One region of the Lysinibacillus sp. HST-98 genome, then DNA from elsewhere that is predicted to be linked to it. Evidence: a T-box and tRNA genes for the amino acid it is inferred to sense, from the RefSeq annotation. Region 1 holds a T-box; the other holds one or more tRNA genes.

Region 1 (4,583 bases):
GTCCTAAAATGGCACCCTATATTGGACAGATGCAACAACGTATCGCTGAATTATTACACGCAGAGCCTTCACAGGTAAATGTTAAAGCAACTACAACTGAACGATTAGGTTTTACAGGTCGCGAGGAAGGTATTGCGGCAATGGCAACGATTCTATTGATCAAGAAATAAATGTGGATGAACCCCGCTTTTATTTCCTGTAACAGAGTGGTAAAATGAACAAAGTCAATTTTTGATCGAAAATTTAGGAGGCTTTTAATTATGACGAAAGAAGTTCGCGTTCGTTACGCGCCATCTCCAACAGGTTATTTACATATCGGTGGAGCGCGTACAGCATTATTCAATTATTTATATGCAAAACATCATAACGGTAAATTCATTGTACGTATTGAAGATACGGATATTGAACGTAATGTAGAGGGCGGAGAAGCATCTCAGCTAGATAACCTAAAATGGTTAGGTATTGAATATGATGAGTCCATTGATATTGGTGGACCTTATGCGCCTTATCGTCAAATGGAACGTCTTGATATTTATAAAGAACACGCTGAAAAACTATTAGAGCAAGGTGTAGCCTACAAGTGTTTCTGTTCTTCTGAAAAGCTTGAAGCATCTCGTGAAGAACAAAAAGCAAGAGGTGTAGCGGCTCCTACTTATGATGGTACATGTCGCCACTTATCAGCAGATGAAGTCGCTGCTAAAGAAGCGGCAGGTGAGCCATACACAATTCGTATGCGTGTACCTGAAAATGTAACATACGAATTTGAAGATTTAGTTCGTGGACAAGTTACATTTGAATCTAAAGATATTGGTGATTGGGTACTTGTAAAAGCTAATGGTATTCCAACATATAACTATGCAGTTGTTTTAGATGATCACTTTATGGAAATCTCTCACGTTTTCCGCGGTGAGGAGCATTTATCGAATACACCAAAGCAAATGATGATCTTTGATGCATTTGGTTGGGAATATCCACGCTTTGGTCATATGACATTAATTATTAACGAAAACCGTAAAAAACTATCAAAGCGTGATGAATCGATTATTCAATTTGTTACGCAATATAAAGATTTAGGTTATCTTCCTGAAGCGATGTTTAACTTCTTTGCGCTACTTGGTTGGTCTCCAGAGGGAGAAGAAGAGATTTTCTCAAAAGAAGAATTTATCAAAATTTTTGATGAGAAACGTCTTTCAAAATCACCATCTATGTTCGATAAACAAAAGCTAACATGGATGAATAATCAATATATTAAAAAATTGTCTTTGGAAGAAGTTGTAGCATTATCTTTACCACACCTACAAAAAGCAGGCTTATTACCTGAAGAATTGACTGCAGAGCAACATGCTTGGGCGACGGATTTAATTGCGCTTTATCATGACCAAATGAGCTTTGGTGCAGAAATTGTCGAATTATCTAGCCTATTCTTTAACGACCATATTGAATATGATGAAGAAGCAAAAGAGGTTTTAGCAGGAGAGCAAGTACCTGAAGTAATGGCAGCATTTAAAGCGCAATTGGAAGAGCTAGAAGAGTTTACACCAGATGCGGTAAAAGCTGCAATTAAAGCTGTACAAAAGACAACTGGTCATAAAGGTAAAAATCTGTTCATGCCAATCCGTGTTGTGACAACTGGTGAAACACATGGACCAGAGTTGCCGAACGCCATTTGTTTAATTGGTAAAGAGAAAGCAATTGACCGTGTAGAGAAATTTGCACAATAAAGATAAATTTATTGACAATTCATTCTTTCGTTGTAAAATGTATTTACATTGAAAAAGCGTTGATAAGGAGAAGTAAGTGGCGCATGCTCTTAAGAGAGGACCATCATCGGCTGAAAGTGGTCTGAGCCTAGGCAAAACTGAAATGCACCTTTGAGCATAAAGCTGAACGAGAGTAGGCTTTATCGAGTCATCCCCGTTAATGGATGTCCAAAGTGGAAGGCTTTTTGTCTTCAATCAGAGTGGAACCACGCAAATCGAGCGTCTCTGTCATTCCTTTTAGGAGTGATAGGGGCGCTTTTTTATTCAACAGAAAAGGAGAGTGAAACACAATGGGTATTCAAATTTTTAACTCATTAACACGACAAAAGGAAACCTTTGTACCGCTAGAAGAGGGCAAGGTAAAAATGTATGTCTGCGGTCCTACGGTGTATAACTATATCCATATTGGGAATTCACGTCCTGTAATTGTTTATGATACAGTACGTCGTTATTTTCAGTATAAAGGCTATGATGTAAAGTTTGTTTCCAATTTTACGGATGTAGACGATAAAATTATTAAAGCAGCAAATGAGCTTGGTGAAGAAGTGCATGAATTAACAGAGCGCTTTATTGCAGCCTATTTTGAAGATGTTACAGCACTGGGATGCAAAAAAGCAGATGTTCATCCACGTGTGACAGAGCATATGGACGATATCATTCAATTTATTCAAGTGCTAATTGAAAAGGGCTACGCTTATGAGTCTGCTGGAGATGTATATTACCGTACTCGTAAATTTGATGGCTACGGTAAATTATCACACCAATCAGTTGACGATTTAAAAATCGGTGCTCGTATTGAAGCGGGCGAGAAAAAAGATGATGCGCTAGATTTCGCTTTATGGAAAGCTGCTAAGCCAGGTGAGATATTCTGGCAAAGCCCATGGGGAGATGGCCGTCCAGGGTGGCATATTGAGTGTTCTGTAATGGCTCGTGAACATTTAGGAGATACTATTGATATTCATGCTGGTGGGCAGGATTTAACTTTCCCTCACCACGAAAATGAAATTGCTCAATCAGAGGCACACAATGATAAAACATTTGCGCGTTATTGGATGCATAACGGGTATATTAATATTGATAATGAAAAGATGTCCAAATCTCTTGGGAATTTTATTCTTGTGAATGATATCCGTAAACAAATTGACCCGCAGATATTGCGTTTCTTCATGCTATCTGTCCATTATCGTCATCCAATTAACTTTGCGAAGGATCTAGTAGAAGCTGCTGCGTCAGGTTTAGAGCGTATTCGTACAGCATACAACAATGTGAAGCACCGCCTTACGACTACCGTAAGCTTAGGTGATCATTCAGAAGAATGGCTGAACAAAATTACGGAACAAAAAGCGCATTTTGAAGAGGCAATGGACGATGATTTTAATACAGCCAACGCTATTTCTGTATTATTTGAAGTAGCTCGTATTGCTAACATTTACTTAAGTGAAGCCAATACTTGCAAGAAGGTATTAGAAACTTTTATTGAAACCTTTGAAGTACTAGGTGACGTCTTAGGTATTGAATTTGCAAAAGAAGAAGAACTATTAGACGAAGAAATTGAAGAATTATTACAAGAGCGCGTTGAGGCACGTAAAAGTCGTGATTTTGCTCGTTCTGATGAGATCCGTGACCATTTGCAAGCCCAAGGTATCATTTTAGAAGATACACGACAAGGAACTAGATGGAAACGAGGGTAATTAAGTTGGATAAACTTCGCAATGAAGATGTTAAACAATTAAAAGCGCTGGCGTTAGCCTATATGGGTGATGCCGTATTGGAACAAAAGGTCCGAGAATATTTGCTACGCTCTGGTCGTGTTAAACCAAACACACTACATCGAGAGGCAACTCGCTACGTTTCAGCAAAAGCGCAATCTATGATCGTTCATCGCATGATAGATGAAAATTATTTAACAGAGGAGGAATTGGCTGTGTTCCGCCGTGGACGCAATGCCAAATCCGGCTCTGTACCAAAAAATACGGATGTCCAGACCTATCGTAATAGCTCAGGCTTTGAGGCAGTGCTTGGTAGTTTATATTTATTGAATGAACTAGAACGCGTCTACGAAATCATTGCATATGCTATTCAAATAATCGAGGAATCAAAAGGAGTGTCTAAATAATGGCAGAACAGAATGGTGAAATTATTGCCGGTAAAAACCCAGTGTTAGAAGCACTTCGTTCAGGCCGCGATATGAATAAAGTATGGATTGCAGAAGGAGTAAAGAAATCTGGCGTCAATGAACTGCTAGATTTAGCCCGTGAACGTGGTGTTATAGTTCAATTTGTCCCAAAAAAGAAAGTTGATCAATTATCAAGTGCTAATCATCAAGGAATCGTTGCTTCTGTTGCCGCTTATAAGTATGCTGAACTTGAGGATTTATTTGCAGCAGCGGCTAATAAACAGGAAGATCCTTTTTTCTTAATCTTAGATGAGTTAGAGGATCCTCATAATCTAGGGTCTATTATGAGAACGGCTGATGCTATAGGGGCACATGGTATTATTATTCCTAAGCGCCGATCAGTGAGTTTAACAGCAGTAGTGGCAAAGGCATCTACAGGAGCGATTGAACACGTTCCGGTTGTACGTGTAAACAACCTTGCTCAAACAATAGATGAATTAAAAGAACGTGGTATATGGATTGCAGGGACAGATGCAAAGGGATCTGCAGATTATCGAAAAATGGATGCAACATTACCATTAGCCATCATTATCGGTAGTGAGGGCAAAGGGATGGGGCGTTTATTAAAAGAGAAATGCGATTTTTTATATCACTTACCGATGGTTGGGCATGTCACATCACTGAACGCATCAGTAGCAGCGGCTTTA
Region 2 (4,583 bases), on a different contig from region 1:
CCACTGGCGATGAAAACATGAAAAAATTAGCCAACCTCTTAAAAACAGAGTATATCGACAAAGGCAAACTCGGTCGCGCAACAGGTGAAGGCTTCTACACATATCCAAACCCAAGCTTTGCTAAACCAGATTTCTTAAAAGGCTAACCAAAAAAAAAAAGATGTACATAGTACCTTTTACTATGTGCATCTTTTTTTCCAATGTTCGTAGTGACAATCCGAACTTCAGATAAGCCGCGTAAGTTATTCCATCATGCATGTAGGAATGAACTCTGGCAACAACAGTATATGTAATCTGGTGACTACTTGAACACCAGAATAGAAAATCGCCTGGTAGCTTTCACAAGAAAAAGTCCCAAAAACTAGGCGCGTCTTGAAATTTTACTGTTGCAAGCTTTTCTATAATTTTTAATTTAATTTCTTGTTCTAGGTCTTCCCTTTCCTGATAGTCTGTATTGTGTAAACAATGTTTAATTTTTGGGATGAAATTCTCGATTATTGTTAGCGTCTCTTCAGTATGTTGATTTTCTAAAGTTCCCATAATTTATTCCTCCTTTTTTCCGAGTGAATGATTGAGTTTATTTAAAGCCTTTCTATGATGATTGGATATATTCTGGGGAGTTGTTTGTAATAATTGAGCTATCTCTTTTATAGAAAGCTCTTTTACATAAATCATCTCTAAAATTTGAAGCTGTTTTACCGTTAGTTTTTGCAAGGACTTTAAGAGCTGTCCATCCTCTATATTGTCCAATAATCCTCCACCAATTAAATGATCTAGCCCATTTTCATTGCGTGTATCTTCTATTAGCTCTTTTAGGGTCGTCTCCCCCTCCTCTGATAATCCCTTATCTAATATTAATAAAGACCGATTTTGCAGCCTTCTTCTTTTTTTATCAAAATCTAAACTAAAGAAATAAATTAAATTACTTACATATTTGATCTTCCTAACATTTATATAGTGCGATTGAAAAGATTCATCAACGAGTTTCTTATTCAAATCAGTTGGATATAAGATCGCTTTTTGCACCAAATAAAGATTTTGGGAATCCGACAAAAAGCTTTTAATAATTGGATTGTTAACCTGCTCATTATTTCTATAGAAAAATTCCTCTATTTTTTGTTTATCATTCTTCATTTAATAATCCCTCCTATTATCCGCCTTCTTTCTATATAAAGTGAATGTTGTATCTATATTATAAACCAAAATAAGAACAAACGTTCTTAAAAAAGATAAAAAAAATCACCTTTTATACAAAAAAGGTGATTTAATCCAAATTATTTAAATATCTAATATAGCTTTTATTTTTTCTGGCTGATAACCAATAATTCTTTCTACTTTATTATCAGCAACTAATAAAGTAAATGGGATAGCGCTACTATTAAATTGCTTAAACTCCATTAATACGTGCTCTTCATTAATATCCTTATTAATATAAGTAATATTATTTTCCTCTAACCACTCCTTCAACCTAACACAATATTGACATCCATCGCTTGAATATACTGTTATATCATACTTCATCTTAGAGACCTCCTTTTTTCTATAAAGAGGATTAAAACATAAGAAATGAAACCACGACAAAATAACATTTTTTTATAGGAGGGTTGTTTTTATTACAGAAGAATCCTCTTTACATAGTACAGTTACAATTTTGGTGATATAGCCAAGCGGTAAGGCAAGGGTCTGCAAAACCTGGATCCTCGGTTCGAATCCGAGTATCACCTTATATTACTAATTTGGAGTAAGAGGGAGGGTGATTTACATTATGACACCAGAAAATGTTCCAATTTGGATTAGCCTAATAGGAAATTTCGGATTCCCTATTGCCATAACAGTCTATCTGTTCATTCGCTTTGAAAGGAAAATAGATAAATTAGAAGCTGTCATCATGGAGTTATCTGAAGTTATAAAATCTCTTAATTACAAGAAAGGAGGGTAATCCACATGGAAATTGAAAAATTAATGGCCTGTTACTGTAAAGCAAGAGAAGTTCAATCATTTTATACAAATTGTTTAGCGAGTGACAGTCTGTCCCCAAAAGAACGCGATTTACTAATAAATCTTATACAAAATACCAGTATTTCTTCTAATTTATTGAGGGAATATTGTCAGATTCATGCTAATGAAATATGATCTATTAACAAAAATAAACCCATCAAATAATTTAGGTTAAGAACTACCTAATTTTATTTGATGGGTTTTAATTTTTAATAAGTGATTTAAGCTTCTTTAAATCCAAACGTTCCTATTAAAAATGCTATTAGAAATATTATTAGCAAAATGGAATTGAGGATAATTAAAAGTAATTCTACTACCTCATCTCATACCATACCACTTTTTATACAGTCGAATAACAAGAAATCAACATTTATGGAGCAACTTTTATATTATTATGTAATGTCGATAATAAGGTTTTTTCATAATCTTTAAGTACTGACTATTATAAATAAAAAAAGGCAAAGTTGATTTCAGGCAAGGAATGGTTTATTCGATGTGATGAAAACTGTAAATAACACGTGTGGTATAATTGTAATAAAGTCAAACCTTCATTTACATACAAAGGTGCGGTGCTATTTGCAAAGAAAAATTTTTACGTATTTATCAATAATTTTCTTATTTTTAACATTTCTGATTGGATTGGCTCCTCAATATATTCTGGGAATTAGCATGACAATTCCATTTATTTTAGGAATTTCAGGACTAATATTTGCTATTTTAGGGATAAAGGGACCCACTCGTATGATTTTAGTTGTCCTTAATTCGTTTATATTAGTAGTGTTTATCGGGATTTATCTAATGGCTTTTTATGGATTTAATAAACCTTAAAAGAAGCAAAGTTTATCTTTAAAAGTCAGAATGATAGGAATTTTATGATAGTCTACAAAGAATAGCTATACTATATCTTCTTATAATAATCCATAGTATTTTTTAGGCTAAATAGATGAAAAGTATATAATTGGATTCTCGGGTCTTGCTTTTTTGTATTTGGTGCTTATGAGCCTTCATTATAATTGCCAAAAAGGCGTAGTTTTTGAGATATTTTAGTATTGGTTAAAAATAAATGCGCGAATAGGTCCTAAATTATTTTTCAGAACAATATAAAGAAAAAATTGTACTTTTTATTTCTCTCTTAATCATTCTATTCTATTTAATTAAAATAACTATTAATTATAATGCATATTACCTATATTCTAAATGTACTACTTTAATCGTTTTATCAAATTCCATAGATTCGAGCTATTAGCCTCCTTATTCATAACGTAACAAACCATTCAAAAGCATATAATTTCGTTTTATAGGTTTAATTTATATTTCCTGAAAAAAATTTAAAAATGCAGTTTAAATCTCCAGTTGTATTTCACTTTACATAGTAATGAAGCACATCATACTAAATGTTGCTTCAAATACTGTAAAAGGGAGAGAAAACAATGACTGAAAAACAAACTAAATCAGGAATTAAAGAGTTATCGAAAAATGAGGTTAACAATTTAGTTGAAAAAGCATTGGCAAATGAAAGTGTGCAGACGCTTATCAACAACTCACTAAATCATTACCCTGCTATTAAAGCTAAGTATACTGATCTTCGAGCTTTAATAACACAATCATTAGGCGGAGAATTTACTAAAGGAACTACCCCTGTACAAGTTCTTACTTTAGTTATGGAAGAACTTCAGACAGTAATTACTTTTACTGTCGAAAACGCAGAATTTAAAGCTGTTTCGCATTTCCATGGTCATTCAAGTGTTATCGAAGTTACACAATCTGTTGGAGTAAATTTATTCCCAATTGTAACTATTAAGATTAATGGAGAGTATTTCGATTATGAATGGCACACAAACCCATTATATGATGTCAATGAATTACGTTCTTCTACACAAAATAATGAACTTAATCTAATGTGGTCAAATTGTACTATCTGTACTACTGTTTGTGACACTATCCAAGGTTTAGGATGTACCTTAGCTGGTACAGCAGCTTGTATGGTAGCTTGTGCTCCAATCGGTACTGTAGCGTGTCCATTTATTTGTGCAGCTGTTTTTGGATTAGTATGCCTTAGCGAAAATAAGATCACATGTGGACCAGGTTGTAAATCATTAGGGTTTTGCTAAATAGAAATAACAAGTTATAAAGTTAATATCTCCCCACCAATAATGTTATAATTAAAATAGGAGGGGAGATTCTTGTTAGCCTATAAGAGAATAATTATAATACATTTACTTATTATGTTTTCTAGCATTTTTATTAGTTTTCAGATAAAAGGTATATGGATAGGATTACTTATATTTTTATTGGTGTATGCTTCTCTTTTTTGGTTGTTTATTGGACTACCTTATGCATTTCAAACAAAGTCGAAGTTTTTCGAAAGGTATTGGAATTGGTTAGTAAAAGGTGGGAAAATTGGTCCAAAAAGCTAAAGATTTATTCTTTAATATTGCTTAATAATAGTAACAGAATACTCAATTTTATAAGAGAAATATTAAATTTAATCTACCTCCGAAAATGTTAGACTTTTACTAACATTTCAGAGGTAGATTTTTGTTTAATATTGAGCGAATTTCTCCTTTTTATTTATTATCATCTTC

Evidence for each region. The T-box of region 1 lies ahead of cysS (cysteine--tRNA ligase). A T-box ahead of a tRNA ligase gene usually reads a tRNA of that ligase, here a tRNA-Cys.
Region 2: it encodes a tRNA-Cys, which carries the amino acid that the T-box ahead of cysS (cysteine--tRNA ligase) is inferred to sense. The anticodon was not compared.

What each region holds. Positions count from the first base shown of each region.
Region 1 covers NZ_JAENHX010000008.1:152,154-156,736, forward strand. The annotation lists gene ispF (2-C-methyl-D-erythritol 2,4-cyclodiphosphate synthase) at 1-170, shown strand, start outside; gene gltX (glutamate--tRNA ligase) at 261-1,721, shown strand; T-box leader at 1,772-1,990, shown strand; gene cysS (cysteine--tRNA ligase) at 2,051-3,451, shown strand; gene JIN86_RS17510 (Mini-ribonuclease 3) at 3,436-3,876, shown strand; gene rlmB (23S rRNA (guanosine(2251)-2'-O)-methyltransferase RlmB) at 3,876-4,583, shown strand, end outside.
Region 2 covers NZ_JAENHX010000009.1:155,824-160,406, forward strand. The annotation lists gene JIN86_RS18730 (3-hydroxyacyl-CoA dehydrogenase) at 1-146, shown strand, start outside; gene JIN86_RS18735 (hypothetical protein) at 340-540, opposite strand; gene JIN86_RS18740 (sigma-70 family RNA polymerase sigma factor) at 544-1,134, opposite strand; gene JIN86_RS18745 (glutaredoxin family protein) at 1,279-1,521, opposite strand; tRNA gene JIN86_RS18750 (tRNA-Cys) at 1,654-1,724, shown strand; gene JIN86_RS18755 (YvrJ family protein) at 1,766-1,939, shown strand; gene JIN86_RS18760 (hypothetical protein) at 1,945-2,133, shown strand; gene JIN86_RS18765 (hypothetical protein) at 3,429-4,109, shown strand.